4 regions of the Paenibacillus sp. 2KB_22 genome follow, and region 2 is predicted to be linked to each of the others. Evidence: predicted binding sites of a transcription regulator. Region 2 holds the regulator's gene; each other region holds the start of a gene.

Region 1 (7,576 bases), 670 kb from region 2:
CTGTCTCGCGGTAATATTGCATGATCGCTCCGCACAGTTCAATCAACTCTTCATCCGTTTTCACTTTGCATAGGGAATCAGCCAGTCTTGCTTTAATACCGCCGTTACCACCGATGAAGATTTCCCAGCCGCCGTCGTTACCAACAATACCGATATCTTTTGTACATGCCTCTGCACAGTTCCGTGGACAACCGTTGACGGCATATTTAAACTTGGCTGGCAGATCGAGGCGTTCAAATTTACGTTCGATGCGAGCGCCCATTGCCATGGAATCCTGTGTACCGAATCGGCAGAATTGGGAGCCGACACATGTTTTGACCGTACGCAGCGATTTGGCGTATGCATAACCTGAAGGCATATCGAGTTCTGCCCAGACTTTGGTCAGATCTTCTTTTTTGACACCAATCAAGTCGAGGCGCTGACCGCCGGTAACTTTAACTGCTTTAACATCATATTTGACTGAAACATCAGCAATGCGTTTGAGGTCCGCTGGTGTAGTCACCCCGCCATACATCCGAGGTACAACTGTATAGGTCCCATCTTTTTGAATATTTGCGTTCATGCGTTCGTTAACAAAACGGGATTCCTTCTCATCTTCATGTGTGTCTGGTGCAATCATGCCAAGATAATAGTTGATTGCCGGGCGACATTTGGAGCAACCCTCAGGCTGACTCCAACCCAGTACATTCATAACTTCTTTGGTCGTTTGCAGTCCTTTTTGACGAATCTCGGCTACAATCTCATCCCGTCCCATGGAAGTACATCCGCATATGCCTTGTTTGGCTCCACTGCTGAAGTTATCACCAAGTACATATTGCAGAATCTGTTCCACAACCGGTTTACATCCGCCGCAAGAGCGGGTTGCACCCGTACAGGCTTTGATTTCATCTACGCTGGTAAGTCCTTGGTTCGTGATGACATCGACAATCGTGCCTTTAGTTACACCGTTACATCCACAGACAATCTCGTCTTCCGCCATCGTTTCTACAGAGGTGGTTTTCTTATGACCGCCGCAGCCTGTCCCCATGAGTGAGCTATACAATTCTTCGGTCATTTCGGTCTGTTGTTTGATCAGTTTCTGCAATTCGGCAGAATCCGTAATGTCACCGAATAGAACGGCACCGACCATTTTATTATCGCGGAGCAGAATTTTTTTGTAGGTCCGTTTCCAGTCGTCTTTGTGTGAAATGACGGTGTGTTCCGGACTGTCGATGAATTCACCAGTTGAAAAGACGTCCACACCCGAAATTTTCAATTTCGTGGATACTACTGAACCTTCATAAGGAGCCGTCTCTACACCACAGATATGTTTCGCGAGAATCATGCCCTGCTCGAACAATGGGGCAACGAGGCCGTAACATACACCGCGGTGCTCTGTACATTCCCCAACCGAATACACATTGTCAAGTGAAGTCTGCATATAGTCATTTACGACAATACCCCGGTTTACTTCCATACCGCTTTCGCGAGCTACAGCCGTATTGGGTTTAATGCCGACAGCCATGACAACAAAATCAACATTCAGTACAGAATCATCGGCAAAACGAATTCCTTCAACCCGTTCGCCGCCCAGCAGTTCGGAAGTCTGTGCACCCATTTTGAAGCGGATACCCTGACGTTCAAGTTCCGCCTTCAACATGGCTGAAGCTTGCGGATCAAGCTGACGCTCCATCAGATCCTGCATCAGATGCACTACGGTAACTTCCATGCCGAGTTGTACCAGACCTTTGGCAGCTTCAAGACCAAGCAGTCCGCCCCCGATCACGGCCGCTCTTTTGTACTGTTTGGCAGCGTCCAGCATGACATTACAATCGGCGATGTCGCGGAAACCGACTACGCCTTGCTTGTCATGTCCCGGTACGGGGAGAATGAAGGAGTTGGAGCCTGTTGCAATGATAATTTTGTCGTAAGGAACACGAGTCCCATCTTCAGTCACAACTTCGTGTGTCTCGGCATCGATTCGTGTAACTGTTGTGCCTGTGTGCAGCGTAATACCGTAATCTTCATACCAGTGTAGGTCGTTCAGGACGATGTCGTCGAGCGTTTTGCTTCCTTCCAGTACGTAAGACAACATAATGCGGTTGTAGTTGGGATAGGGCTCTGTGCCAAAAACGGTAATATCAAATCGCGTAGTTAATTTTAGAATTTGTTCAACGGTACTGATTCCTGCCATACCGTTACCAATGATAATGAGGTTCTCTTTTTTTCCGTTCATGTGTGTATGCCTCCTTGATTAGACGCTGTACAGTACCCAAAATTTTAATGGTTTATATTTGAAATTATACAAGTAGTTAACGATAGTTTATGTGATTTAATTCACTAATAAAGATAGTTCAGTCATAAATTCTTTGGTGTGAGCCCCATCACAGAATTTTATTTTTATTTTCAAACAAATAAGAAATACGAACTATTGTTCTTGTTTTGGTTTCGTTGTACTATCAAAAGTGGGCTATGTATGTTCCCTATCTCTTCGAAAGGACGTTTTTGCATCATGATGGGAAGATCCCACCTTATTATCGGGACAGGCGTATCGCTATCTTTGCTGCAGTTGGCTGGTATGCCGGTGACTGCACCGGCAGTTACGGTTGCTCTGATTGGTTCATTATTGCCTGACATCGATGAGCCGAATTCGCTGCTGGTATCGAAAGCCTTGCCTAACAGTCTGATCAGGTTGTTACAGACGATTCTGTTGCCTACAGCTGTCTTCGTGTATTTCTATGTTCATGCCAAACCATGGAACCTGTTGCTTGCGATCCTCATTGCGCTCGTGTCATTCCTGCCTTCGCGTTCGCTTCGCAAAGTGTTGATGTTCGCCATTGGACTCGGTCTGGTGTTCTACGGTCACGCATTTGCCCCCTGGAATCTGATTGCAGGCAGCCTGCTTATGCTGTGCACCACGCTAACGCATAGGGGATTAACGCATACCCTATACGGCACTGCGATATGGGCTGGTTTACTCTACAGTACGACCCAGCAGCAGGGACCGGAGATCTGGGTAGCGGGAGGTACAGCGTATGCGATGCACCTGTTGGCCGATTCATTAACCAATCGGGGCATTCGTCCGTTACCACCGCTTAAATGGCGTATACGGGTGAATCTGATGAGTACAGGAACCAAGCGTGGGGCTGTCGTAGAGAATGTCTGCATTGTGCTTACCCTTATTTTGGCCTGGATTGCATTCTCACCGTTATTTCTGTAATGATCAAAGGGGCTGTCTCAAAAGGAATTCCGCTTTGTTCCAAGCGCTAACGAACCTACCGCACCTTAAAAGGCAGATCTTCAAATGTTGCAAGATGTAACGAACCTCAGTAACGCTATTTCGTCATAAAGGGCTTCAACACCTAAAAAATCCAGTGAATCGACGAAATAATGTCTCTGTGATTCGTTAGATCTCAGATCTGGCAGATGGGGCGATTAGCGTGTGTCAGGTTCATTAAAACAAAATAACACTAAATGAGGATGCCCCCCGTCATATTCATGACGTATTGGGCATCCTCTTTATCTTTTTTTGTTTTTACCTTTGAGCCATGAGAAGAGAAAAGAGTTACAGAATCAAGTTGCTGTTGGAGTGCTGGATAAACTTTCAATATCTGAGGAACCAAACACAAATAAAACAACAAGAATAAGAACAATTAACAGTTCCGCAAACCCGGCTCCGTCAAACTCGGACATGATGTCCACCTCATTTCTTGGCGATTAAGAATTGATTCTCTGTTGAAATGCCTGTATAACATCATTTAGCGTCATATCGCCGCCAGTTTCATCCAGGAATTGTACCAGTTTGTCTGAATTGGAGGGTGTGACCTTTTGAAGTGTTTTATATTGACCAACCAATTCTACTACCAATGTAGCCTCGCGAAACAACGTGACAGCATCCACTCTCAACTTTCCGCTCACCAATAGCGCTGCTACAATCAGTTCGAGATTTTTCCCTTTGAGGCTTCCGTTAAGGAGGGTATTAGCAGCGTTTGGTTTTTTGTTAGAACCTTTATTTGATTTTCCGTTCCTTCCCACTGCCATAACAGATCCCCCACTAGTTGGTGTTTGGTTATTGATCTTCCATTATCCTATATCTTATGTGGCGTTCGCCATAATGTTCGACCTATTAATCTAGTTGATTGAACCAAAAAAAGAGACATCCCGGTCTAACGGGACATCTCTTTCAGGCATAAATATTTAAGGACTTTCCATTTAACCAAACTACGCGTTATCAATAATGGTATTCATCGTTGTCCGATCAAGACCTTTAACCAGTTTAACAATCAGTTCTTTGGCCGCATCGTAGTCATCCGTATGAATGATGGAAGAAGAGGTGTGGATATAACGTGCACAGATACCAATAACTGTTGATGGTACACCGATACCGCTCAGGTGAACTTGACCTGCATCAGTACCACCTGGTGAGATGAAATACTGCATTTTGATCTGATTGGATGAAGCCGTATCTTGAACATATTCCACCATTCCGCGATGAGTGAACATACCCGGGTCAAAAATACGTAGTAATGCTCCTTCTCCGATATGTCCAAATGACTGTTTGTCACCTGTCATATCATTCGCCGCGCTACAGTCAAGTGCGAAGAAGATATCAGGCTGAATCAGATTGGCCGCCGTACGTGCACCGCGAAGCCCTAGTTCTTCCTGAACCGTTGCACCAGCATAAAGTGTGTTTGGCAGCTTTTCCTTGTGTAACGCTTCAACCAGTTCAAGTGCAAGACCTACGCCGTAACGATTATCCCACGCTTTGGCCATGATTTTTTTCGGGTTCGCCATCGGCGTGAATTCACAGATTGGCACAATCTGCATCCCTGGATGAATGCCCCAGGATTCTGCTTCGGCACGGTTGTCTGCTCCAATATCGAGATACATGGAATTCAGATCAACAGGTTTGTTTCGCTGGGACTCTTCCAGCAAGTGTGTAGGTGTAGAACCAACAACTCCGGTAATCCGACGATCAGGTGTGATGATTTCCAATCGTTGAGAAAGTACAGCCTGACTCCACCATCCACCCAGTGGACGAAATTTGACCATACCTGTTTCGGTAATGCCCGTAGTCATAAAACCAACTTCGTCAAAGTGTCCGGCTACCATAACTTTAGGACCGGATTCCTCTCCCCGTAAAACACCAAATAGACTCCCCAGGCGATCCTGGACGAACTCATCCGTATAAGCGGAAAGCTGCTCTTTCATCCAGCCGCGAAGCTCACGTTCAAAACCGGATGCGGAGGGAAACTCCGTCAAAGTGCGAAACATTTCCATCGTTTTTTCATTCATGTGTCAACAACTCCTCTGTTGGTATGTATTTCAGGTCACAGTAGAACGGCTACCTGCCTGTTGTCCTTTTAGATGTAGTTCAAAAAGTCGACTATCTTCATCTCAACTTCTCGGTACTGAAAACCAGATTTTTTGAACACGCACATTAATATGTTGAGGACTTGTTATTTAACCACTGGTCACATTACAGTATGAACCTTGCGCAAGTGATTGTCCATGTTTATGTCACGTATTTAAGGCATGTTTTGGACGCTTGCCTTATCCATGTTCCATGACTTTATCCGCTGTAGCCGCAGTCCCGATGCTACTTCAATGAATATGAATATACAGAGGGAATGTCATCATTTTATGACGTTTTTTGTACTCCATATTTCCTTGTCTTCACACAGGAAGGAGCTAAATATCAAATGAAGCCTCCAGAAGAGGGCACGGAAAAAGTACTTTTCATCGTTCTTTTTATCTTGCTCGTGATTGTTCTTCTTTATTTATAGAACGTATCTATGAGCCCGCAGATCCGGCGTATTCCCAACCTGTTTCCACCGTATGAGCTTGTTGGAAACATATGCTGTTCGTCGCCGGATACATAACCTTCCGATGATTAACAAACAATGAATATAGGATTACACACATTGGCATTCAGCCGTAGCTTTGAACCATTTTGACATAGAGGAGGTCTTGTATCTTGCCAGCTCAATCTGCATCCGGAAGCGAAAAGAAATCGTCGTCCCTGTCCATGGATGAAAAGGAGTACAAAAAAGTTGCAAAAAAACATGAGCCGCCTCGTCCAATCCTGAAAAACTGCCTCAAGGCATTTTTGGTAGGAGGTACCGTCTGCTTGATTGGACAGGCCATTCAAGAGGCTTTCATGGCCGGTTTCGACATGACATCGAAGGAAGCTTCTAATCCTACGGTGGCGGTCTTGATTCTCATATCGGTTATTCTGACTTGCCTTGGTGTATACGATAAAATGGCTCAATGGGCAGGAGCAGGAACGGCTGTGCCGGTAACCGGATTTGCCAATTCCATGTGCTCTGCTGCACTTGAACATCGTGCTGAAGGGCTGGTACTTGGTGTTGGGGCCAACATGTTTAAACTTGCTGGTTCCGTTATCGTATTCGGTGTCGTGGCAGCCTTTATTGTAGGCATCGTGTACGCCTTTTTGGGATTTGGAGGTGGGCACCTGTGAAGCGATTGGGTCGCCAAACGTGGCAATTTGAGAATCGTCCGCGAATTATCGGCAGGGCGGCAGTAGTAGGACCTGATGAAGGCAAGGGTCCCTTGTCATCTGATTTTGATTACATCTATGACAACCTTGAGATCGGCGAGAAGACGTGGGAGAAGGCAGAACGCAAACTTCTCGAACAGGCCTCCCAGCTAGCTTTGATTAATGCAAATATCACCAAGGAAGAACTTCACTTTTTTGTGGGTGGAGATCTGATGAATCAGATTATCAGCAGTTCCTTTTCCGCGAGAAAATTGGGTGTGCCTTACCTTGGTGTCTTTGGAGCTTGTTCAACTTCTATGGAAACGTTGGCGCTGGCGTCCATGATTGTAGACTCGGGAGCTGGCGATTATGTCCTTGCAGGTACGGTAAGTCACAACTGCACGGTTGAGAAACAATTTCGTTATCCGACTGAATATGGCTCTCAGAAGCCACCTTATGCGCAATATACCGTTACGGGTTCAGGGTGTAGTGTGGTGTCCCGTACGGGTGATGGTCCAGTAGTTACCAAGGCCACCATTGGACGAATCATGGATTTGGGAATCAAAGATCCCTTCAACATGGGTTCAGCGATGGCACCGGCAGCAGCCGACACCCTGATCTCTCATTTCAGGGATACGGGGCTGGAGCCTGGATATTATGATCTCATTGTGACCGGGGATCTGGCTTCTGTCGGTCTGCCAATTACGAAAGAAATTTTGCAAAAAGAAGGCCTTCCCATGGAACAGACGGTATTCAATGATTGTGGCCTGATGATCTATGATCGGGAGAAACAGCCTTATGTTGTTGCCGGGGGAAGTGGCTGCGGGTGTTCTGCCACGGTAACCTACGGTCACATTTTGAATCGGATGCAGAAGGGTGAACTCAAACGGGTGCTCGTGGTTGCTACTGGAGCGCTCTTGTCTCCGCTCTCGTACCAGCAGGGTGAAACTATTCCCTGTATCGCACATGCCGTAGCTATAGAAAAGGAGGGATAAATGAAATGCAGTTCTTGTGGGCATTTATCGTTGGTGGTTTGATCTGTGTTGTAGGACAGCTTCTAATGGATGGTGTCAAGCTTACACCGGCACATACCATGAG
Region 2 (7,576 bases):
ATTCGTTAATCCGATTCAATTTGGCCCTAATGAAGATTTTGACAGTTATCCGCGGGATGAAGCCAGAGATGTGGAAACAGCACGCTCACAAGGAGTGGATATCGTATTTATTCCCTCAGTTGAAGAGATGTATCCACAGGCAACGCAGACAACGGTATCTGTTTCACAATTGACTGAGCGCCTATGTGGCGCTTCCCGGCCAGGACATTTTAACGGAGTAACGACTGTAGTCTCCAAGCTTTTCAACATCGTACAGCCACAGCGTGCATTTTTTGGTATGAAAGACGCTCAGCAGGTTGCGGTCATTCAACAGATGGTGAATGATTTGAATATGCCTGTAGAAATTGTTCCCTGTCCGATTGTTCGCGAAGAGGATGGTCTTGCTCTCAGTTCACGTAATGTCTATCTTAGCGCAGAACAGCGTACACAGGCGTTGGTTCTGTCGAAGGCACTGCGCGCAGCTCAGGAAGCCGCAGATACGGGTATAGCTATAAACGCCGCAGATATCCGTCGTATTCTGCGCGAGCAGATTGCAACCTCATCGCTTGCAGTGATCGACTACGCTGAGATTCAGGCTTTTCCAAGTCTGGAGCCGCTCGCAGATCAGGAAGAAGTTCAAGGACGTGACGATCTGCTCATTGCACTTGCGGTGAAATTCGGAAAAACAAGATTGATTGACAATATAAGGTTGCAAAAATCGGAGGTACTGTCCCATGTTTAGAACACTTATGAAATCCAAAATTCACCGGGCTACGGTAACGGAAGCCAACTTGAACTATGTGGGTAGCATTACCATAGATGAAGACTTGATGGAAACATCCGACTTGATGGAAAACGAGAAAGTGCAAATTGTGAACAACAACAATGGTGCACGTCTGGAAACTTATGTGATTCCAGGACCGCGCGGAAGCGGGGTTATCTGTCTAAACGGCGCAGCTGCACGCCTGGTGCAACCTGGAGACAACGTCATTATCATTTCTTATGCCATGATGTCGCAAGAAGAGGCAAATACTCACAAACCAACCGTTGTATTTGTAGATGGACAGAATAAGCCGGTACAAACCATGAAGCAGGAAGTCCACGCAACAATTATGTAATCGACTGGTAAGGAGAATGAAATCGGCCCTTGAAGCAAAAAATGAGTACAGGTCACTGCACTAATCCATTTTTTCAAGGGTGGGGATGCAACGATGTTCCAGCATGTTTTCGCAGAAATGAACGACATGTTAGATGAAATTATCAAGAGCTATCCTTCCGCTGAAGGTCTGAACAAACAAGAATTGCTGCAAAAGTGGAACTTGCTTAAGCGGATGAGTGACGGAATGCTGGATGAATGGCTGATGTTTGAAGAAAAGATGAGTCAGGTGAGGGAGCGGGAGATGTATAAGCCTGCTTCCCTTGAACCGGAACAGGAAGCTGTTACCGCTCTGCCTGAACTCCATCTGGAATGTTTCAGTCGAGGACAGGGCTATTTCAAATTACAGATGTATCCGCAGGCGATCTTGCAGTTCTCCCGGGTTGTGACCGACCATCCGGAGAGTGCATTGACTCGTTTTTACCTGGCACTCGCATATCTGAATCTGGAACAAATGGCGGAAGCAGGGACACATTTGCAGCAGATCATGTACCTTGAGGGTTCACCTCGCTTGAAGGGGCTTGTATGTAATGCCCTGGGCTGTATTCAAGCCAAGCTTGCGAATCCGGAGGCTGCATGTTCACTCTTTGCACAGGCCCTTCAGTATGACCCGACATTGACCGAACCACTGTACAACATGGAAGCATGCAGGTTGAACAGGGGAAAATTGCAATATGCTAATCAGCTGACGACCCTTCATTAAGCGGGGAATTCGGCGACAAAAAACGGTGTTCCCTCCTTTGGCATAGCGGCGGGGACACCGCTTTTTTGTCAGTTAATTTTCAAATCCCCTTTTTTTTGCTATGCTGTAACATAGACTGGAATGGAAGGGACCGTATATTGCAATGAAATTTGCCGTATTGGATTTCGAAACAACCGGCACGCAGTCCGACGGTGAGATTATACAAGCCGGACTTGCCATCATAGATCATGACTTCAGCATAACTCAAATATATAGTTCTTATGTGAACCCTGGTGTCCCGATTCCTCCGTTTATTTCGGGGTTAACGGGTATTACCGATGAAGATGTGGCGGACGCTCCTTCACTCGAAGAGATGATGATGGAGATGGTTCCGCTGCTTAACGATGTGGTTCTTGTTGGACACAACGTAGCTTTTGATTTTCACTTTTTGCAGAATGCACTTGACCGTTGTGGTTATCTGCCGTTCACTGGACGTATTCTGGATACAATTGATTTTCTGAAGATTACGTTCCCATCACTGGGTTCTTATCAACTCGGTTATGTGTCTTCTGAATTTGGATTTCAACATGATCGCCCTCATCAGGCCGACAGTGACGCACTGGCGACAGCCTATGTGCTGCTCAAGTGTCTGGATGAGTTAGAGGAATTACCGCTCATAACGATTCAGCGGCTCAGTGACCTGTTCGCACCAGAAGACAGTGACTTGGGTTGGTTCTTGGACGGGATGCGCAGTGAGAAGGAAGCAGAGCCGATTCAGGATCTGGACGGACATACCTATTATCGGCAGCTTGCTCTTAATGTAAGTGATTGGACCGATATTGGTGCACCACGTGATGAGCGGGAGGGTAACCCCCTCGATGGTGTAAGCTTCGAACAGTTTATGGACCAGGTTCGGGAGAACCTGAAGGATACGCTGGATCATTACGAAGAGCGTGAAGCGCAGACTCAGATGTTCAGCAGTGTAAGGCAAGCTCTGGATGAAGAGAAACATCTCTTGATCGAAGCTGGAACGGGTACCGGTAAATCTCTGGGTTATCTGTTGCCAGCGATTTACGAAAGTGTGAAACAAGAACAGAAAGTCATGGTCAGCACGCATACGATCAATCTGCAGGAGCAATTGAGAGAGCGGGACATTCCAATGCTGACCCAAGTGGTTCCGTTTCCGTTTAAGGCTGCTGTCTTCAAGGGACGTGGACATTACCTGTGCCTGCGCAAATTCGAGCACAAAATCAATAAACGTGAATTCGCCACACCCAAAGAGGATTATTTCACAGCCGCTCAGATGATCGTGTGGCTTACTCAGACCGAAACTGGAGATGATGAGGAGCTTAACCTTAGCGGACGCGGAGGCGACTTCTGGGAGACGGTACAGAGCGAATCCGAGTCCTGTCTGGGAAGATCCTGCCCATGGTTCCGCAAATGTTTCTATCATCGCGCCAAACATGAGGCCGGGTTGTCTGATATCGTAATTACCAATCACTCCAAACTGTTTACGGATGTCAAAGCAGCGCATCAGCTGTTGCCAGCCTATGAGAGTCTTGTGATCGATGAGGCCCATCATCTGGAGGATGTAGCTGGTAAACATCTTGGAATGCATATGAAATATTTCACGTTGGTTCATACCCTGACCCGTCTGTTTAAAGACAGTCGTAATGGACAATTGCCTATGCTTCGTTCGCAGTTATCCGGGCATGAAAATTCGGTGCAATGGGGCTCCATGGTGGATCAGATGTTCCCGCTAGCTGTCGAGGTTAAGGAACTGTGGGATCGTATGAGCGATGCCTTGTTCGGTCTGTTGCCTGAACGAAGTGATGCTTCACCGGGAGAGACAGGGCAATTTTCCCTGCGCCTGAAGGCATCTCAGAAACCTGCGAAATGGCAGGAGTTGCAGGATCTGGAGAACCAGATCTATGTGACTCTGGGGGATTTGGTTCGCAAAGGGGATAAATTGCTGCTTGAGGTGAAAGAGGATCAGGATGATTATCAATCGGATAGTCTGATTACGGACATTACAGGATTGCTGAAAGATCTGACCACATTGAAGGAGAATCTGCGATTCTTCATGCGTATGGATGATGCCAAAACGGTGTACTGGATGGAAGCCAGCGGTCAGTTCCGCAGTAAATCTCTTCAACTGTATGCCGTACCTGTAGATGTAAGTGCACAACTGAAGGATTTGTTCTTTGATAAAAAGAAAAGTGTTGTGCTTACCTCGGCTACGCTATCTGTAGATAAGTCATTCCAGTTCATGATTGAGCAGCTTGGCTTACAGGAAGCCTCCGAGAATAATCGGCTGTTAACGTCGATGCTTCCATCACCTTTCAATTATCGCGATCAGGCACTTCTAGTGATTCCCCGTGATTTCCCAAGTGTGAAAGGCAGTGTGGGTGATGCGCACTTTGTCAATATGCTGGTGCAATCACTCGCAGAGACCGCAATTGCCACGCGTGGACGCATGATGGTTCTGTTTACTTCATACAAGATGCTGCGACAGGTCTATGATCCGCTGAAGGAGGCACTGTCTGGTAACGACATCTCGTTGTTGGGCCAAGGTGTGGACAGTGGAAGCCGCTCCAAGTTGACTCGTAGGTTCCAGGATGCCAAAGCTACGGTACTCTTGGGCACAAGCAGCTTCTGGGAGGGTGTAGATATCCCGGGAGAAGCACTGACCTGTCTTGCTATTGTGCGCCTGCCTTTCCAGCCGCCGAATCATCCGTTGGTGGAAGCCAAGAGTGAGTTGCTCCAGGAGCAAAAGAAAAATCCATTCATGAAACTGTCTGTGCCGCAAGCGGTCATTCGTTTCAAGCAAGGATTTGGCCGATTGGTGCGTACTGCGAAGGACAGAGGTATTGTCATTGTTTATGATACACGTGTGATCGAAGCGTACTATGGCAAATTCTTTTTATATTCATTACCTGGTCCCAAAATGGAGCATATGCTCACGGAGCAGATGGTTCCACGAATTACCGAGTGGTTAGAAAAACCTGTTAATGAACAAGAATAATGGTTGTTTTGTTCGTTATATCATTGCATGACACTATCGTTTGGCGTTAAACTTTATTAGATATTTCCGTTTCCGATTAAAGCAGTTGCACGTAAGAACTTATAACCTAAATTACAAGGAGCATTCTGTATAAAATGTCACGTCTATCTTGGAGTTTATACAGAATGCTCATCTTTTCATCTATTATTTTATCGTGGCATTGGTAAGGGGGAGCAAGAATGAAATCGGATAAAATTTCGGAAGCGGTGGTACGACGTCTGCCTGTATACTTGCGCTATTTGAACGAGTTGCATCAGCGTGAGGTGGCTACTGTTTCTTCTCAAGAGCTTGGACAGAGGCTGGATCTGAATCCGGCCCAAATTCGAAAAGACCTGGCTTACTTCGGTGATTTTGGTCGAAAAGGGATCGGGTATGATGTATCCTATTTGATCGAGAAAATTCGTCACATTCTCAAAATTGATCAGCAAATTAATGTAGCTCTGGTAGGCGCGGGTAACCTCGGACAGGCCTTGTCCAACTACAACGCATATCTGAAAGACAACATGAAGATTGTTGCTGTATTCGATGCATATGGACCGAAGATTGGTAGTCAAATCAACAGTTTGACGGTAAAACCAATGAATGAATTGACGGAATCGGTTAAGACGGATAACATCCGCATCGGGATTATTACAGTTCCGGATACGGAAGCTCAAAATGTAGCCGATCAGCTTATTGAATCCGGAATCGAAGCGATTCTTAATTTTGCACCAACCATTCTAAAAACACCGCCACATATCCGCATTCACCATGCTGACTTTACAACGGATCTGCTTAGTTTGGCCTATTACTTGGAGACTGGAAAGGACGACGAGGAAGATGACAACAAATAGATGGGTAATTCACAACGGCAAATTTGCTGTTAATGAAGGTACAACATGGAATGTGGTTCATGGATACATGGTTGTCGAGAATGACAAGATTGTGCATATTGGTGAGACATTGCCGGATGGAGACGAAAATTGTACCAAAGTGGATGGAAAAGGATTGTTCTTCCTGCCGGGTCTGATCAATACGCATGGTCATGCAGCGATGTCGTTGCTCAGAGGGCACGGAGACGATCTTGCGTTGCAAGTATGGTTGCAAGAAAAAATGTGGCCGATGGAAGCGAAAATGACTTCACAAGACGTATATTGGGGAACCTCGCTATCCGTGCTTGAAATGTTGAAAGGCGGAACTACAGCTTTCCTGGACATGTATGATCACATGGATCAAGTTGCCAAAGTTGTGGAACAATCCGGCGTTAGAGCAGCACTGGCACGTGGTGTAATCGGGCTGTGTTCGGAAGAAGAGCAATTGCGGAAGCTGGAGGAGTCGGCAGCGTTTGCACGTGAGTGGAATGGACAAGCAGATGGTCGCATCACAACCGTAATCTCGCCACACGCACCATATACATGCCCTCCTGACTACATAGAGAAGCTTGTACAGGTCGCAAATGACCTTAACCTTCCTCTGCATACACATATGTCGGAAACGCTGCGTGAAGTGGAGCAGAACGTTACAGACTACGGACTGCGTCCTGTGGCACATCTGGAGAAACTGGGCTTTTTCTCCCGTCCATCCCTGGTTGCACATGCGGTCCATCTGAATGATGAAGAGATTGAAATTTTGGCCCGCCATGATGTGGCTGTATCCCATAACCCGGGAAGTAACCTGAAACTCGCTTCCGGTGTTGCGCGGGTACCTGCGTTGCTGAAAGCAGGAGTTACCGTGTCACTCGGAACAGACGGACCGGCAAGCAACAACAATCTGGATATGTTTGAGGAAATGAGACTGGCTGCATTGATCCACAAAGGTGTGTCTGGTGATCCGACGGCAGTGCCAGCGGGCGAAGCGTTACTACTCGGAACTTCATATGGTGCTAAATCCATCTTCCTGAACAATACCGGAGCGCTTCAGGTAGGCATGAAGGCTGATTTCATCGCCCTGGACATTGAACAGGCACACTTCTACCCACATACAGACCTGATCTCACATACGATCTATTCGGCCTCTGCCAAAGATGTGGAGCACGTATGGGTGGATGGGAAACAAGTGGTCAAACATGGCGAATGTCTGACGCTGGATGAAGAGCGCATTTTGCGTGAGTCTCAATTGGCATTTGATGGTCTGCTTGCTCGTTAATTGCATTGAAGAGCATCATAGGGAAAGGAAGTTCGGCTTTTGAAGAAAAAAAAGAAGTGGATATGGGTTTCGCTGCTTGCACTGGTTCTGATTCTGATTGGACTTCAGCGTTATTACGTGTATGTCACACAGGACCAGCGTAAGGAAGAAGCGCTCGCCATACAGGTAGCACAACAGAAACTGGGTATTACATCTTATGATGAACTGCGTAAATACATCTGGGGAGATAAAGAAGGCTCTGACAACATCTACTGGACCCTGATCGGCAAAAACAAGGATAACCAGGATGTAATGGTCTGGGTTAAATTCGATGCAAACAATCAACCTGCTACAGGTGCTAACGCTGTACACAGTGAACTGCTGCAGAATGGCATGTCCGAAGCACAGATACGCAATCGCTTTAGTTCCGAAGTTCCTGCCGGTGAGATTAAACGAATCATGCCCGGAGTTGTGAATGGAATATATGTGTGGCAAGTGTATTATAAAGACGGTACGCATAACCACTATCGGTTTTATCGTTTTAGCAATGGAGAACAGGTGGACTTGGTCTACACACTCCCGAACAGCTAGA
Region 3 (7,576 bases), on a different contig from region 2:
GATCTTGATGCTGAGAGTATTGCCAGTGTGCAGAGTACTCAAGGCGGCATGACCGTAATCCAATTGATGCCGCAGCCGAAGCTGTAAGTTATTTTATATGAGCATGTTGCATAGATTTATTAAGTGCTTTTGATCCAATATTGAAAAATGCGGACTTCATACCTTATTAAACGAGCGTATGTGAGGTGACCTTGGACTTTAGATTTCAAGGTCATCTTTTTTTTTGATCCACACCCCGGATGCAGCAATCGCATGAAAAAATCATATATTCACATTTCCGACACAAATTTAACGATTCAAGAGTTCAAGAGATAAGCGGAAGTGATGAAATGCGCGTAGTGAATGAGAAAAGCTCTCATATTTATTTATAAAGATTAACTTAAAACTACTTAAAAAGATCGGAATAAAGCTTGGAACAAGCAGAAGATTTGCATTTTCATGTTGACAAATGATAATGATTATCAGTATCTTTAGTGTAGAAGATATTTGCGTCGGAAATACACAGAATTATAATTTCGTTTTCGTTGTCATAGCCGGATTACATAACCGGGATAAATGAGAGAGGGATGATCGCATGTTTCGTCTGGAGACGACCAAGCTGGATATCGCTTATGAGGAAAGACTAATTGTAGAGGATCTGAATATTCAGATTCCCCAAGGAAAAATTACAGCACTTGTTGGAGCCAATGGATCAGGGAAATCAACCATCTTGAAAACGATGGCACGTATTATGGCTCCAAAAGCAGGTAATGTATTGCTCGACGGGAAGTCCATCCATAAACAATCCACGCGTGAAGTTGCCAAGCAGCTTGCGATTTTGCCACAGAATCCAACAGCCCCTGAAGGACTTACCGTTACTGAACTGGTATCGTATGGTCGCTTTCCTTATCAAAAAGGATTTGGCTCCATGCGGGCGGAAGACAAACGTATGATTGAATGGGCTATTGAAGTGACAGGCATGACAGAATTCCACGATCGTCCGATTGATCAACTGTCCGGTGGACAGCGTCAGCGTGCCTGGATTGCCATGGCACTTGCTCAAGAGACGGATATCCTCTTCCTGGACGAGCCTACAACGTTCCTGGATATGGCTCACCAGCTTGAAGTACTACAACTGCTTGAGCAGCTGAATGCCACAGCTAACCGTACCATTGTTATGGTTGTACATGACTTGAATCATGCTTCCCGTTATGCACATCACATGATTGGTATCAAAAAAGGTAAAGCCATTGCTCATGGTTCACCTGTGGAAGTCATGAACTCGGATGTGCTTCGTGAAGTATTCAACATTGAAGCAGATATCGTGATTGATCCGCGTTCCGGTGTACCACTCTGCTTGCCCTATGCACTTGCAGGCGAACGCCAGCAACCGAAGCAGCCGGAGCAGATGGTCATGAACAGTGCAATGGTTCATGCTGGAGGACGGACAGAACAGCGCGTTCAAGCGACAGGAAGTTAACAGAATGGGCCATATGCTGGTCCTGCATTATAGAAAGAATGAAGCCGCTGTGCGCTATGCACGCGGCTCATTCTTATTCATGGGAGCAAAACAATATGGGGAGACCCGGAATTTGGTAATCACATCGGATCAGGTTTATAATAATAAGACAGGCTGTATGTTCATTGGTTATACTAACGTGCTCGGAGCAGCCCAATCCAACACTTGTCATGGGAGGAATCAGTCATGTCCGTATATTCATATCAAGCGGTAACCACCGCGAATCAAGAAGTCTCACTGGATCTGTATCAAGGTAAGGTATTGGTCATTGCCAATACAGCTAGCAAGTGTGGACTGACCCCGCAATACGGTGAATTGCAAAAACTCTATGATCGTTATCGCGATCAGGGTCTCGTTGTACTGGGGTTCCCTTGTAACCAGTTTGGAGGGCAGGAGCCAGGTACAAGTGAGGAAGCTGAGTCATTTTGCCAGATTAACTATGGTGTGAATTTCCCGGTGTTTGCCAAGGTAGATGTGAATGGTAAGGATACACATCCCCTGTTCCAATACCTGAAGGAGCAACAACCTGGCGCAGGTGAAACAAGCGACATCCAATGGAACTTTACCAAGTTCCTTGTTAACCGTGAAGGTGAAGTGGTCGGTCGTGTTGAACCGAAAGAATCTCCTGAGACAATGATCGCAGATATCGAGAAATTGCTCGGTTAAACCATGATTGTTTGAGAAGCCTGTCCTTGCATGTGCAAGGACAGGCTTCTTTGATTATTTTATTTTATATACGTGGCTTATTGGAGGATAGAACCTCCGTTGTAATCCTAACGGGTGGAGAATTGACTGAAGCAGCATAAGGGATAGTTATTCCAGCTGTCATCGCGGTGATGTCAAGCGTGACAGGAACCATGCAGAGTACAGCAGGCATTGAACGACAGGGATCGCGGAAGCCATTGCATAGCATAAACCAACCCGAATCCGGGGACAATGAAATCAATACAATGAAGGGAAGAAAGGCTTAAATACAGCGAATAACCTCATTCGACAAATTTTTTTTTGCTCAACCTATTGAAATGTGAAAAAGATCACATTATAATGAGTGTATAAAGTGAAATAAATCACATATACAGTTTCGAACAAGAAGTGAAATATTTCACAACCATAATAACGTTATATTCAAACTCATTTATATATTTCGAGGAGGAACTTTTAATGAAAATCGCAGTTATCGGATGTACACACGCAGGAACCGCAGCCATCGTAAACACCGCCAAATTGTACCCGGATGCTACCATCACCGTGTATGAGCGCAATGACAATATCTCCTTCCTATCTTGTGGCATTGCGCTCTACGTAGGTGGAGTTGTGAAAGACCCTGACGGCTTGTTCTATTCTTCGCCTAATCAATTGGCAGAGCTTGGTGTTGAGACCAAGATGCTTCACGAAGTGACAGCGGTCGATGCCAAGGGTCATACCTTGCGGGCTAAAAACCTGCAAACCGGGGAAGAATTTGAAGATACGTTTGACAAACTGATCGTGACAACAGGTTCATGGCCTGTCGTTCCGAAACTTGAAGGCATCGAGATGGATAATATTCTGCTATGCAAAAACTACAATCATTCCAACACAATTATTGAAAAAGCCAAAGATGCCAAACGGGTCACCGTTGTAGGTGCAGGATATATCGGCGTAGAACTGGTGGAAGCTTTCCAGATGAACGGTAAGGAAGTTACCCTGATCGACAGCGTGGACCGGATTCTGAATAAATATTTGGATCCTGAGTTCACGGATGCGATTGAAGATACGCTGACTGGACGCGGTATCAAGCTCGCTCTTGGTCAAACGGTACAGAAGTTTACTGGGGAGAACGGCAAAGTAACCAAAGTAATCACGTCCAAAGGGGAGTTCGAAACCGATCTGGTTATTCTGTGCATTGGTTTCCGTCCAAATACCGAGCTGCTCAAAGGCCAAGTGGATATGCTGCCAAACGGCGCAATCATCGTGGATAAATATATGCAAACCAGTCAAAAAGACGTCTTCGCTGCGGGTGACAGCTGCGCCATTCATTACAACCCGACAGGTAAAGCATCTTACATTCCACTCGCGACTAACGCCGTGCGGATGGGTACACTCGTAGCCCGTAACCTGGTTCGTCCTACGACACCGTATATGGGTACACAAGGAACATCGGGTATCAAAATTTATGAGCAAAATATCGCGGGTACAGGAATGACTGAAATGTCTGCTGCTGACGAAGGTCTGATTGTGGAGGCGGTAGTACTGGAAGACAGCTATCGTCCAGAGTTCATGCCAACGGCGGAGAAACTGTTGCTCAAAGTGGTATATGAGCAGGCTACTCGTCGGATCGTTGGAGCACAGGTGATGTCTCAGGTTGATCTGACCCAATCGATTAATACGATCTCGGTCTGCATCCAAAACAACATGACCGTAGATGAGCTGGCCTTCATCGACTTCTTCTTCCAGCCACATTACAACAAACCGTGGAACTTCCTGAACACGGCTGGTCTGCAAGCACTGCCACCGGTAGAAGTAAAAGCACCAGCAATGGTGTAAGGAAGCAGAATCGATGGTTTTAACAGCGATCTTGATAAACGCCAAACAAAGATAAGTCATGCTTATCTGTAAATATAAGGTGTACAATAACTGCCAGGAATACGAAACAAGGCGGACGATTATAAGCAAAAAGAAGACTGGCGAGTATATCGTCAGTCTTTTTTGTGATTTTTTAGCTATATAAGGCCTAACTGTCTCTTGCTGTCATAACTATGCAAAGCCGATCTTAAAAGCATCTTTTTTAAACCGCATTGTGATAATTTGCACAAAGTTTCGCGCTATACCCATATACAATTGAGATATGGCATTCAACGTATCAACAAAGAAATTCAGGCGGTTTTATTCCACGAAGAACAATGAAGGAGAGGATGAAAGATATGGCAGCAAAAACACCTCTTGAGGTTGCACAATATACGGCGCAAACAGGCATGAAGAAGGCTCAAAATCCGGTATCTTCTGTACTCGTGCTCAGTTTTCTGGCAGGGGCTTTTATTGCGCTGGGATTTCTGCTGGATATTCGTGTGATTGCTTCTGCACCGGCTGAATGGGGAAGCTTGGTTAATCTGATTGGAGCAGCAGTGTTCCCGGTCGGATTGATGCTAGTACTCATAGGTGGCGGTGAATTGCTGACAGGGAATATGATGGCTGTTCCGCTCGCTACGATTGCTCGAAAGTTATCCGTAGGTAGCATGTTGAAAAATCTAACATTAGTGACGATTGGTAACTTTATTGGAGCTTTGTTTGTCGCGTACGTGTTTGGACATGTGCTTGGTCTGACCGGAGAGGGTGTATATCTGGCAAAAGTAGTGGATATGGCGGGTCACAAGTTGCATGACGGATTCCTGCAAGCTTTCATCTCCGGTATCGGCTGTAACTGGCTGGTCGCGTTGGCCGTGTGGCTATCTTATGCATCGGATACGATGAGTGGCAAGGTACTGGGCATTTGGTTTCCAACGATGGCGTTTGTAGCTATTGGATTCCAGCACGTTGTGGCTAATATGTTCCTCATCCCGGCGGCAATCTTCGAAGGACATTATTCGTGGGGCCAATATGTAATGAATTTCATTCCGGTATGGCTTGGGAATCTGACTGGAGGTGCTCTGTTTGTAGCTGCAGCCTATTGGGTGGTGTACCTGCGTCAAGCTGAGCCAAAAGTGAAACTGGAGGTAGCAACGTCGATCGAAGCTGTGGAGACGGAGGCTAGAGTGATGTTGAGCAAGCAGGCGTAGCGTAATAACATTACAATGCATGACCCGACACTTATGCTTCATATACACATAGAAGTGAAGACGATTCTGATCTTGCTCCGTTTCATGGCGAATATGCTGTGATGGAGCAGGTCGGAATCGTTTTTTTTGTGTAATGTCTTTGTTGGATGTTAACGCAAAATAAATTCGCCATGAAAAGGTTCGGGGGAACGAAACCTGTTCATGGCGAATTTCGGGAGTGGTCCATGATATGGCATGAGGAGGAAGTGGGGAAACACTAGCCTAATGCCTTATTTTTAATTTACCCCTGTATTCTGAAGTTGAATCAATTGGCATAACATTTTTTTAAAAATATTTCGAAGCCGCTATAGCGGTGAATATGAAGCAAAAAGATACTGTTCTCTTTACGTGATAACCTCGGAGAAGATATGATATAGGGATAGCTTTTACAGAGGGGGAGCCATACGATGATCGATCAGGAGAATGGGGTATTTGCAGCGGTATGCCCGCTCGATTGTCCAGACACTTGTGGTCTGTTATTACATAAAGAGAACGGCAAAATTGTGAAGGTGGCGGGCAATCCGGACCATCCGATAACCAAGGGTGCCATTTGTAATAAAGTTAGAAATATGACGGAGCGGGTGTATCACCCCGAGCGTCTGCAATATCCGATGAGACGTGTTGGAGCCAAGGGTGAAGGCAAGTTCGAACGAATCAGTTGGGATGAAGCAATTAAGGAGATTACGACCAAGTTCACTGCATTGTCCGAAACCTACGGGCCTGAGAGCATCCTGCCCTACAGCTTCTACGGTAACATGGGCATTCTCGGCGTAGACGGCATGGATCGACGTTTCTTCAATGCACTAGGTGCAAGTGTGCTGGAGCAGACGATCTGTAATGCCGCCGGAAATACGGGCTGGAAATATACGATGGGAGCCAACCATGGAACGGTGCCGGAAGATACGGAGCATGCGGATCTCATCCTGGTGTGGGGCGGCAATATCGTCAGTACAAATATGCATCAGGTCGTTTTGGCGGAGAAAGCACGCAAGAAAGGCGCCCAGATCGTCGTAATCGACGTTCATCGCAATCGTACTGCTCAATGGGGCGACTGGTTTATTCCTCTGTACCCAGGCACAGACAGTGCACTGGCGCTCGGATTGATGCATGTGCTGTTTGAACGGGGACTGACGGATGAAGCGTTTATGCAAAAGTATACGGTAGGACATGAGGCACTACGTGATCATGTCCGCAGTTACACCCCTGAACGCGTTGCACGCATTACTGGTGTGCCCGAGGAGACCATTGTGGAGTTGGCTGAACGGTATGGCAACGCACAGGCAGCCCATATTCACATCGGCAATGGCCTCCAGCACCATGATAATGGGGGTATGAACGTGCGTAGCGTAGCTTGTCTGCCTGCCATTACAGGGCAATGGCTGAAACAAGGCGGCGGTGCCGTGCGTACCAACAGTTACGTGAGCACGAATAGCGATTCGCTGGAACGTCCGGAACTGCGGCAGAATTCGGAGCCGCGGGTGGTGAACATGAACCGGATTGGTGAAGCGCTGCTGGAAGCGGAGCAGCCGATCCGGGCCATGATGGTCTACTGCAGCAACCCACTGGTGGTGGCACCGGATACGGAACGAGTGGAGCGAGGTTTTGCAAGGGAAGATCTGTTCACGGTTGTGCATGATCTGTTCATGACGGATACGGCAAAATATGCAGATATCGTATTGCCCGCTACGTCTTCATTTGAAGCGACGGACCTGTATGCCTCCTATTGGCATCAGTACGTTCATCTGCAAGAGCCAGTGATTGTACCGATTGGAGAGAGCAAGAGTAATGTAGAGTTGTTTTCCCTGCTTGGGCAGGCCATGGGGTATGATCCTGCAATCTTCGGAGAAACGCCTGAACAGATGATTAAGGACGCACTCCAGGGTACAGGCAATCCTTACATGAATGGAGTTACGTTAGAAGGACTGAAGGAACACCGTTTCGTGAAGCTGGATATGTCGTCACATGCTGCATTTCTGGATCAGCTGCCCACGCCTTCAGGCAAAATTGAATTGTATTCGGAGACAATGGAACAGCGAGGGCTTCCACCGCTCCCTACCTATAGCGCTCTGATTGAAGGATATGATGGGGAGAATCCGGCTGGACCTGCCGATACGTATCCGTTGATGTTCCTGTCACCGCCAAACCATAATTTCCTGAACTCGACCTTCGGTAACTCAGCCAAACACCAGCGTTTGGAAAAGATGCCTTTATTGCAAATGCACCCCGAGGATGCTGCTCGCAGAAACGTGCAGGATGGCGATGCAGTAGTCGTATGGAATGATCGTGG
Region 4 (7,576 bases), on a different contig from region 2:
TCCACAGCGATACGGATGCATGAAGAAGAGCGAACTGGGCACGAAAGTGCTTTGTTCGCTCTTTGGATTATCGGTGGAGTCTTTTAAATAGAATTCTTGTAATACAGCAAATGATCGGTCCACTCATCATTTTCGTGTATGAAACCTTTACGTACACATTCAAACTCCATACCAACGCTTTCAGCTAACTTCACAGAAGGGGTATTATCCAAATTGATATGGGCTTCTATACGGTGGAATTTCAAATGTTCGAATGCAATATGTAGAGCCTTATTCACAGCTTCTTTGCCATAACCTTTTCGCCAATACTGATTATGGATCGTATATCCGAAGCTTCCCCATTGAAAATCATCTCTCGCCAACGTAGCAATATCAACCATACCCAGATGTGTGCCATCTTCCTTTCTAAAGACACCAAATACATAAACCGCATCTGTACGCGCTAACTCCTGGTGTCGATCCACCAGATCATGAAACCAATCCAGTGTACATTCACTCATATCCATTTTCCCTTTATCATGGCGGTGCTGGGAGGGCAAGCGGTTTTCAAATTCATTCAACCAATTCTCATAATCGTCTTTCTGTAATGGTCTGATTATTAATCGTTCTGTCTCTGAAATATGATCAAATTTTTCAGCTTTTAATTTCAAAACGACATCTCCTCTGGATTGAATTTATGCTCATGGCATAGCACTGAAAAAGTCTATAACCACGCTGCGAAACTCTAAAGCGGCTTTGGAAATATATCTGTTTTTGTGCGAAAGTAGAGCAATTTCCCGAACGAGTCTGTGTTCCTCTACCTGAAGATATCTAATACGCTCATGCGGGTTTGTGGCTGTGCTAGGTATAAAAGCAAGACCGATCTCCGCTTCAACAAGGGCTGTTAATCGTGCAGGTTCGTCACCTTCATATACATATTTCGGTAGGAAACCAACGGATTGACATATGGAATCCACCATATCACGAACACCATAGCCTTGTTTTACCCCAACAAACGATTCGTCCTTAAGCTCGGCTAGTTGAATGCTGCTTCGTTCTGCATATCGATGACCCATAGGAACAGCAACTACGATCGGGTCGTCATATAGTATCTGACATTCAATATCTTCACCTTCAATCGGAGGGGAGGAGAGACAAAAGTCCACCTCGCCTCGATGTAGAAGTCTGGACATGTTCTCTAACGAAACCATTTGCACATGGAACTGAATGTCCGGTTGATTTTTGCGAAATTCTCGTAGTATACCTGGCAAAGTACTGGCCGTAGTCACTGCCAATTGCAATGTACCCTGATCTTTGTTGGAGAGGTCGCCTATTTCCCGTTGTCCCTGTTCCAATTCAAATAAGGCTTTTTCAGTTCGGCGAAGAAATGTTCTTCCAAAATCGTTAAGTCGCAGCTTTCTCCCGATTCGATCAAATAAAGGGACTCCCAGGTCATCCTCTAATCGTTGTATCGTTTTGCTCAGAGAGGATTGCGTAACATGCAGCTTTCCCGCAGCTTCCGTAACATGTTCGCATCGGGCCACCGTCAGGAAATATTTTAGTTGAAGAAGCTCCATATGCAACATCCCTTCATTCCTTCAAGTTCATCAAATCATAACATACAATGCGTTGGAATAAATGAATACTTTCTAGTAAGATGACAGCAGAAGAAGGAGTGATGCACCGATGAATGTTCGAAATAAAGGATTGATGTTGGCTGTTGGACTCGGAATTATGTTGAATCCGTTGAATTCCTCCATGATTTCTGTGGCAATCTCCAGGCTACAACAAGTGTACCAACTTGGTTTTACAGCCATTTCGTGGATCATTTTATCATTTTACATTGCCAGTGCTGTTGCTCAACCCGTCATGGGCAAGTGTAGTGATTTGTTTGGCCGCAGGAAGATCTTCCTCATGGGTCTTGTTATTGTTTTTGTATCGTCCATGCTAGCTCCATGGTCTCCCAGTTTTTCGTGGCTCATCGTATTCCGGATCGTTCAATCGATTGGCACAAGCATGATGGTAGCCGTCGGAATGGCGATTGTCAGAATTAACGTGACTGAAAAACAAGCCTCCGCCTTGTCCACCTTGGCGATATTCCTTTCTGGAGCGGCTGCAATTGGACCTTTTATTGGTGGAGTTTTGATTCATTGGTGGGACTGGCACAGCATATTCTTCGTTAATATTCCGTTTGTCTTGGCAAGCTTTTGGTTCGCCTGGAAAACAATCCCGAAGGACAAGCAATCTCCGTCTATCTCTGGGCACATGGCCATTCGGCAATGGCTTGCGTTAATTGACGCACCGGGTATCCTGATGTTTACGGTAGCTTTGGTGACTCTGCTCATCGGATTACTGTCAGTAAATTCCACAGAAAATATTTCTACATGGCATCTGCTGACAGGAGGGATCGGGTTAATTACACTTGTCATGTTCATCCGGCATGAATTAAAAGCAGCCAAGCCATTCATCCCTCTGCGAACGTTTGCAATATATCCCGAGATGACTTGGGTGAATGTGCAATACATGCTGGTAAACATCCTGTTTTACGCACTTTTTTTTGGAGTTCCTACGTATTTGAAGCAGGTACGTCATCTCAACGAAGTTCATACAGGAATGAGCATGCTGGCTTTGGGGTTATGTTCAGTCATTATTGCTCCGATCGCAGGGCGCTGGATTGACAGATCGGGATCACGGCCAGCTTTAATCGTATCAGCTTGGTTAATGACCATTGGCTCTGTATTCATCGTTTTCATGAATGAAACTTCTCCAATCTTTGTTGTCATTGTTGCCTTAGCTTTATTTGGCATAAGTAACGGTCTAAACGCGGTTGGCATGCAAGCAGCTCTGTTCAAAAGCACACCCAAAGAAATGATAGGTGTTTCATCGGGTATTTTTAATACATCACGCTACCTGGGGACCATCATATCATCGTTATTGATTGGTATTGTTATGGGAGATACATTCAATGTGACAGGATTTCAGATGCTTGGAATCATCCTTACGCTATTAGCTGCATCACTGATCATCATGAGCGTACGTCGCGAGGCAGGTGCGGTGATTCCAGAGCAAGTAAGCAAGTAAATAAAATAGTGAATCCACCTTGCAATACCACGTTTACACCCAATGAATCAATAGCTCCATTGGGTGTATTTTTTGTTTTTCACCAAGTTGTCAGAAAGAGTTGATCCTTTCTTGAACGTTTAGGGTAGAAGACGTGACTTTGATTGAATTAGGTAAAAATGAAGATATAATAATTTTGATTAATAGGTCTCGCATAGCATTTTCTATGCATTTAATATCAGGTATCAACAGGAGTAATCGCAAAGTACATGTGGCAAGATATCGTTGTATCGTACTTTGTGAAATTTTTCTCTTATCCTAAACACACGAACTACAGGAACGTCCTAAACTGATATTAAATGCAACCAGTGAGTAGCAGACCTGATCATAAGCAAGAGTTTATCACTAAAAATCAACAGAGTTTGAAAGGAGGCAACATAAAGAATGGCTATTGATACGGTGTTATGGAGCAGACTGGTGACTGGTTTGACACTCGGATTCCACGTTATTTTTGCAACGCTTGGTGTCGGTGTACCTTTGATGATTGCTATTGCAGAGTTCATCGGCATTCGGAAGAAAGATCACCATTACATACTTATGGCAAAGAGGTGGTCCAGAGGATTTGTCATATCTGTGGCAGTTGGTGTGGTGACAGGTACAGCGATATCGCTGCAATTGGCCTTGGTGTGGCCGAATTTTATGAAATTGGCCGGTAATGTTATTGCACTGCCACTATTTATGGAAGTATTCGCGTTCTTTTTTGAAGCGATCTTCTTGGGTATTTACCTCTATACGTGGGATCGGTTCAAAAATCCGTATATCCACTGGTTGCTGACCATTCCGATTGTCGCCGGGGCAGGCATGTCTGCTGTTTTTATCACGACAGTAAATGGATTCATGAACCAGCCTGAAGGTTTTGTCATGGAAGCAGGTCAATTCTTGGCAGTGAATCCTGTACAAGCGATGCTGAATACGGCCACGTTCTCCAAAGTATTTCATGTATTAAGCTCGGCTTATCTCACAGGAGCTGCTTTGTTAGCAGGAATAGCAGCCTTTGCGATGCTGAGAAAAGGGGTGTCGGCCTATCACAAAAAAGGCTTGAACCTCATGATGGCGGTTGTGCTGGTCTTCAGTTTATTAAATTCCTTAGCTGGAGATGTATCTGCCAAGTTTTTGGCTGAGCATCAGCCGGAGAAGCTCGCAGCTGCCGAGTGGCATTTCGAGACAGAAAGCGGAGCGGATTTGATTTTATTAGGATGGCTGAATGCTGAACATGAAATTATAGGCGCACTTCATTTGCCCAAAGTGCTCAGCTTCCTTGCTTTTGGAGACTTTAACGCCGAGGTAACCGGGCTGAACGAATTTCCACCAGATGAACATCCACCATTACTTGTGCATTATTTGTTTGATCTAATGGCTGGAATAGGTTTTGCTCTACTCGATATATCAAGTTTGTACTTCGTGTTTGTGTTTTGGAAGAAACGTAATCAGTTTAACAAGTGGATGCTTCGTATGGTTGCACTCAGTGCACCGCTCGCTTTTCTGGCTGTTGAGATGGGCTGGTTCTATGCAGAGATCGGGCGGCAGCCATGGATCATCCGAGGTTATATGCGAGTGGAAGAGGCCGCTACTTCTTCACCAAGTGTAAGAATTTTATTTTTCGTGTTCTTGCTTCTATACATCGTGCTCGGCGTCATCTGTGTTCTCGTATTGAGACGTCTGTTCAATAATAATCCTGCTGAGCTTGAGATGGAGAAATGGTTGAAAGAGAAGCATGATCAATCAGCCACGAAAGGGGGGCAGGCCTGATGAGTTATGAATTAATTGGTATATCCGTACTCTGGCTGTTCTTGTATGGCTATCTTATTGTAGCTTCCATTGATTTTGGAGCAGGTTTCTTCGCCTTTTATGCACGCCTGACGAAGCAGGATCACCTGATTAATCGTCTGATCTCCCGTTATCTATCACCGGTCTGGGAGATCACCAATGTATTTTTTGTCTTTTTCTATATTGGCATCGTTGGATTTTTCCCGGATACCGCTTACTATTATGGCTCCGCGCTGCTTGTTCCGGGAAGTATTGCCGTCATTTTGCTTGCCATTCGTGGTTCATTCTACGCCTTTGAGAATTATGGTTCCAAAAATAACATCGTATATCTGTTTTTATACGGAGCTACAGGTTTGCTTATTCCAGCATCGTTGTCTGTGGCACTGACATTGTCTGAAGGTGGCTTTATTTTGAAGCAGGGGGATACCGTTTCTCTGGATTACTGGGCGCTGTTTACGAATCCATTATCGTGGAGCATCGTTGGTCTAGCCATCGTGTCGGTATTGTTCATTAGCGGGTCATTTCTCACATTTTACGCTTCTCGGGCAGAGGATCATTCGGCATTGAAGCTGATGCGGAACTATGCTTTGTTCTGGAGCACACCGACCATTATTCTCGCGCTGACTGCATTTATCTATTTGGGTCAACACAATGAGCGTCATTTTCAAAACATGATGGATTTATGGTGGCTGCTGGCGCTATCCGTTGCATTTTTCATGATTGCCATGTGGCTGTTATATAACGGACGCCGTTACGGATTAGCTTTTATTTTCATCATGCTGCAATTTTTCACAGCCTTTTTCGCTTATGGCATTGGGCAGTATCCTTATATTCTTGATCCATACATCACGATTCAGAGCAGTGCAACACCGCCAGCTATGGGCTTTGCGTTAGTGGTTGTGTTTATCGGTGGGCTATGCCTGTTAATTCCTTCTCTTATTCTGGTCTTCAAACTGTTCCTGTTTGATGCGGATTATGTGAAAGGGAAAAAATAAAGGAGGAGCTTTCGGTGAAGAGAAAAGTCAAATCCAATCTGATCGCGCAGCAAATGTCTTTACAACGAACAAACAGGCTGCTCCTTGCGATCATTTCTCTGGCCCTTGGTGTAGCTATTGTAAGCCAGGCCACCTTGGTGGCTGAAGCAGTCCAGCGAATCTTTGTAGATAAAGCTTCCTTCTCATCAGTGATGCTGTTGCTCGGCCTATTACTGGTTGTTATGGCTGTACGCTCACTGTTGTCGTATGGTAATGGGAAAGTGGGCTTGCATATAGCAGCACGCGCCAAGACGAATATGCGAGCATCTGTGTTGCAGAACCTGACCCGCGCTTCCATGCCTTCAACCCTTCGTGGACAGACGGGAGGAAAGGTAAGTGTTGCTTTGGATGCTGTGGATGAGGCCGACAGTTATTTTAGTCAGTACATGCCGCGTATGATGGAAGCTGCGATGATCCCGATTCTGATTCTCGTCGTTACGTTTACGCAGCACGCCAATACAGGCTGGATTATGCTGTTTACGGCACCGTTTATCCCGCTGTTCATGATCTTGGTTGGGCTCCAGACGAAGAACAAATCAGAAGAAAAATACGCGCAACTGGCTGAGTTTTCCGGAACATTTCTGGATTCGCTTCAAGGGCTGGTTACGTTAAAAATATTCGGACGGGCTAAACGTCAGCAACAGGAAATTGAACGCAGCAGTCTGGGGTATCGTGATGCTACCATGGGCATTTTGAAAATTGCATTTACAAATACGTTTATGCTGGAATCAATCGTGATGTTAAGCATTGGTATTGTCGCGCTTGAACTGGCTATTCAGTTACTGGTTTTCAAATCGATGTCCTTCCACACGGCCTTTCTTGTGTTGCTGCTTGTCCCTGAGTTTTACAGTCTATTGAAGAATACAGGAACGGCTTTTCACAGCGGGCGAACCAGTATGGGGGCGATTCGCAAGGTGGAACAGATGCTTGCGGAGACAAGTGGCGCAAGTTTACCAACCGTAGATGAGAAAGTCGAAAAGGGTACACCTATCGGTGATACAAACGATCTAATGGTTCAGCAGGACAAGTTACGTACAACTCGCGCCGAGTTGATAACAATGCCACCAACCATTGAACTGAAGGATGTCCGGTTCCAGTACACACCTGATTCCTTTGGACTTGAGACAGGACCAATCTCGATTGGACCGGGAGAACAGATTGCTATTGTAGGCAAAAGTGGATCAGGTAAAACCACGCTGCTGCATCTCATTGCCGGTTTGCTGAAACCAGATTCGGGAGCGGTTCTGGTTAACGGAAGCCAGCTTTTGCAACATGATGAGGCTGCATGGTTCGAGCGTGTTAGCTACATTACACAGCATCCGTATATTTTTGCAGGTACATTTGCCGAAAATATCGCGATTGGCGCGGGTCGGAACGTATCCAGGGCTGAAATTGAGCAGGCGGCAGAGGAAGCAGGGCTTGCTGGTGTTGTTGCACAATTGGAGCAGGGACTGGATACATTTGTTGGTGAAGGTGGTCGGGGGCTATCTGGTGGGGAAAAGCAGCGACTTGCCTTGGCACGAGCTTTTCTGAAGCGACCAGCCGTTATTTTGTTCGACGAACCCACAGTTGGACTGGATCTTCACACCGAGCGGGTACTGCAACAATCTATTGTGTTATTAGCCAAAACGGCAACGATGATTACGGTGGCACACCGTTTATATACGATTCAACAT

Evidence for each region. The regulator Rex, encoded in region 2, represses fermentation and respiration genes when NADH is low (regulators of the CRP and FNR family bind a similar motif). The targets are predictions, from matches to a motif close to TTGTGAAATATTTCACAA.
Region 1: the regulator Rex is predicted to act here: its motif matches at 2,305-2,322, upstream of nirB (nitrite reductase large subunit NirB).
Region 3: the regulator Rex is predicted to act here: its motif matches at 4,273-4,290, upstream of AB4111_RS21450 (formate/nitrite transporter family protein).
Region 4: the regulator Rex is predicted to act here: its motif matches at 3,337-3,354, upstream of AB4111_RS01495 (cytochrome ubiquinol oxidase subunit I).

Annotation. Positions count from the first base shown of each region.
Region 1 is NZ_JBFRHG010000002.1:1,357,169-1,364,744, reverse strand. It holds gene nirB (nitrite reductase large subunit NirB) at 1-2,215, opposite strand, end outside; gene AB4111_RS17090 (metal-dependent hydrolase) at 2,492-3,199, shown strand; gene AB4111_RS17085 (hypothetical protein) at 3,697-4,020, opposite strand; gene AB4111_RS17080 (M42 family metallopeptidase) at 4,201-5,274, opposite strand; gene spoVAC (stage V sporulation protein AC) at 5,957-6,460, shown strand; gene spoVAD (stage V sporulation protein AD) at 6,457-7,473, shown strand; gene spoVAE (stage V sporulation protein AE) at 7,479-7,576, shown strand, end outside.
Region 2 is NZ_JBFRHG010000002.1:683,157-690,732, reverse strand. It holds gene panC (pantoate--beta-alanine ligase) at 1-721, shown strand, start outside; gene panD (aspartate 1-decarboxylase) at 714-1,097, shown strand; gene AB4111_RS13955 (hypothetical protein) at 1,191-1,838, shown strand; gene dinG (ATP-dependent DNA helicase DinG) at 1,981-4,842, shown strand; gene AB4111_RS13945 (redox-sensing transcriptional repressor Rex) at 5,061-5,714, shown strand; gene AB4111_RS13940 (amidohydrolase) at 5,701-7,005, shown strand; gene AB4111_RS13935 (cell wall elongation regulator TseB-like domain-containing protein) at 7,045-7,575, shown strand.
Region 3 is NZ_JBFRHG010000003.1:585,085-592,660, forward strand. It holds gene AB4111_RS21430 (GAP1-N2 domain-containing protein) at 1-87, shown strand, start outside; gene AB4111_RS21435 (ABC transporter ATP-binding protein) at 575-1,459, shown strand; gene AB4111_RS21440 (glutathione peroxidase) at 1,685-2,164, shown strand; gene AB4111_RS21445 (FAD-dependent oxidoreductase) at 2,660-4,021, shown strand; gene AB4111_RS21450 (formate/nitrite transporter family protein) at 4,399-5,250, shown strand; gene AB4111_RS21455 (molybdopterin-containing oxidoreductase family protein) at 5,697-7,576, shown strand, end outside.
Region 4 is NZ_JBFRHG010000001.1:362,952-370,527, reverse strand. It holds gene AB4111_RS01510 (GNAT family N-acetyltransferase) at 84-650, opposite strand; gene AB4111_RS01505 (LysR family transcriptional regulator) at 681-1,556, opposite strand; gene AB4111_RS01500 (MFS transporter) at 1,666-3,060, shown strand; gene AB4111_RS01495 (cytochrome ubiquinol oxidase subunit I) at 3,484-4,848, shown strand; gene AB4111_RS01490 (cytochrome d ubiquinol oxidase subunit II) at 4,848-5,861, shown strand; gene cydD (thiol reductant ABC exporter subunit CydD) at 5,915-7,576, shown strand, end outside.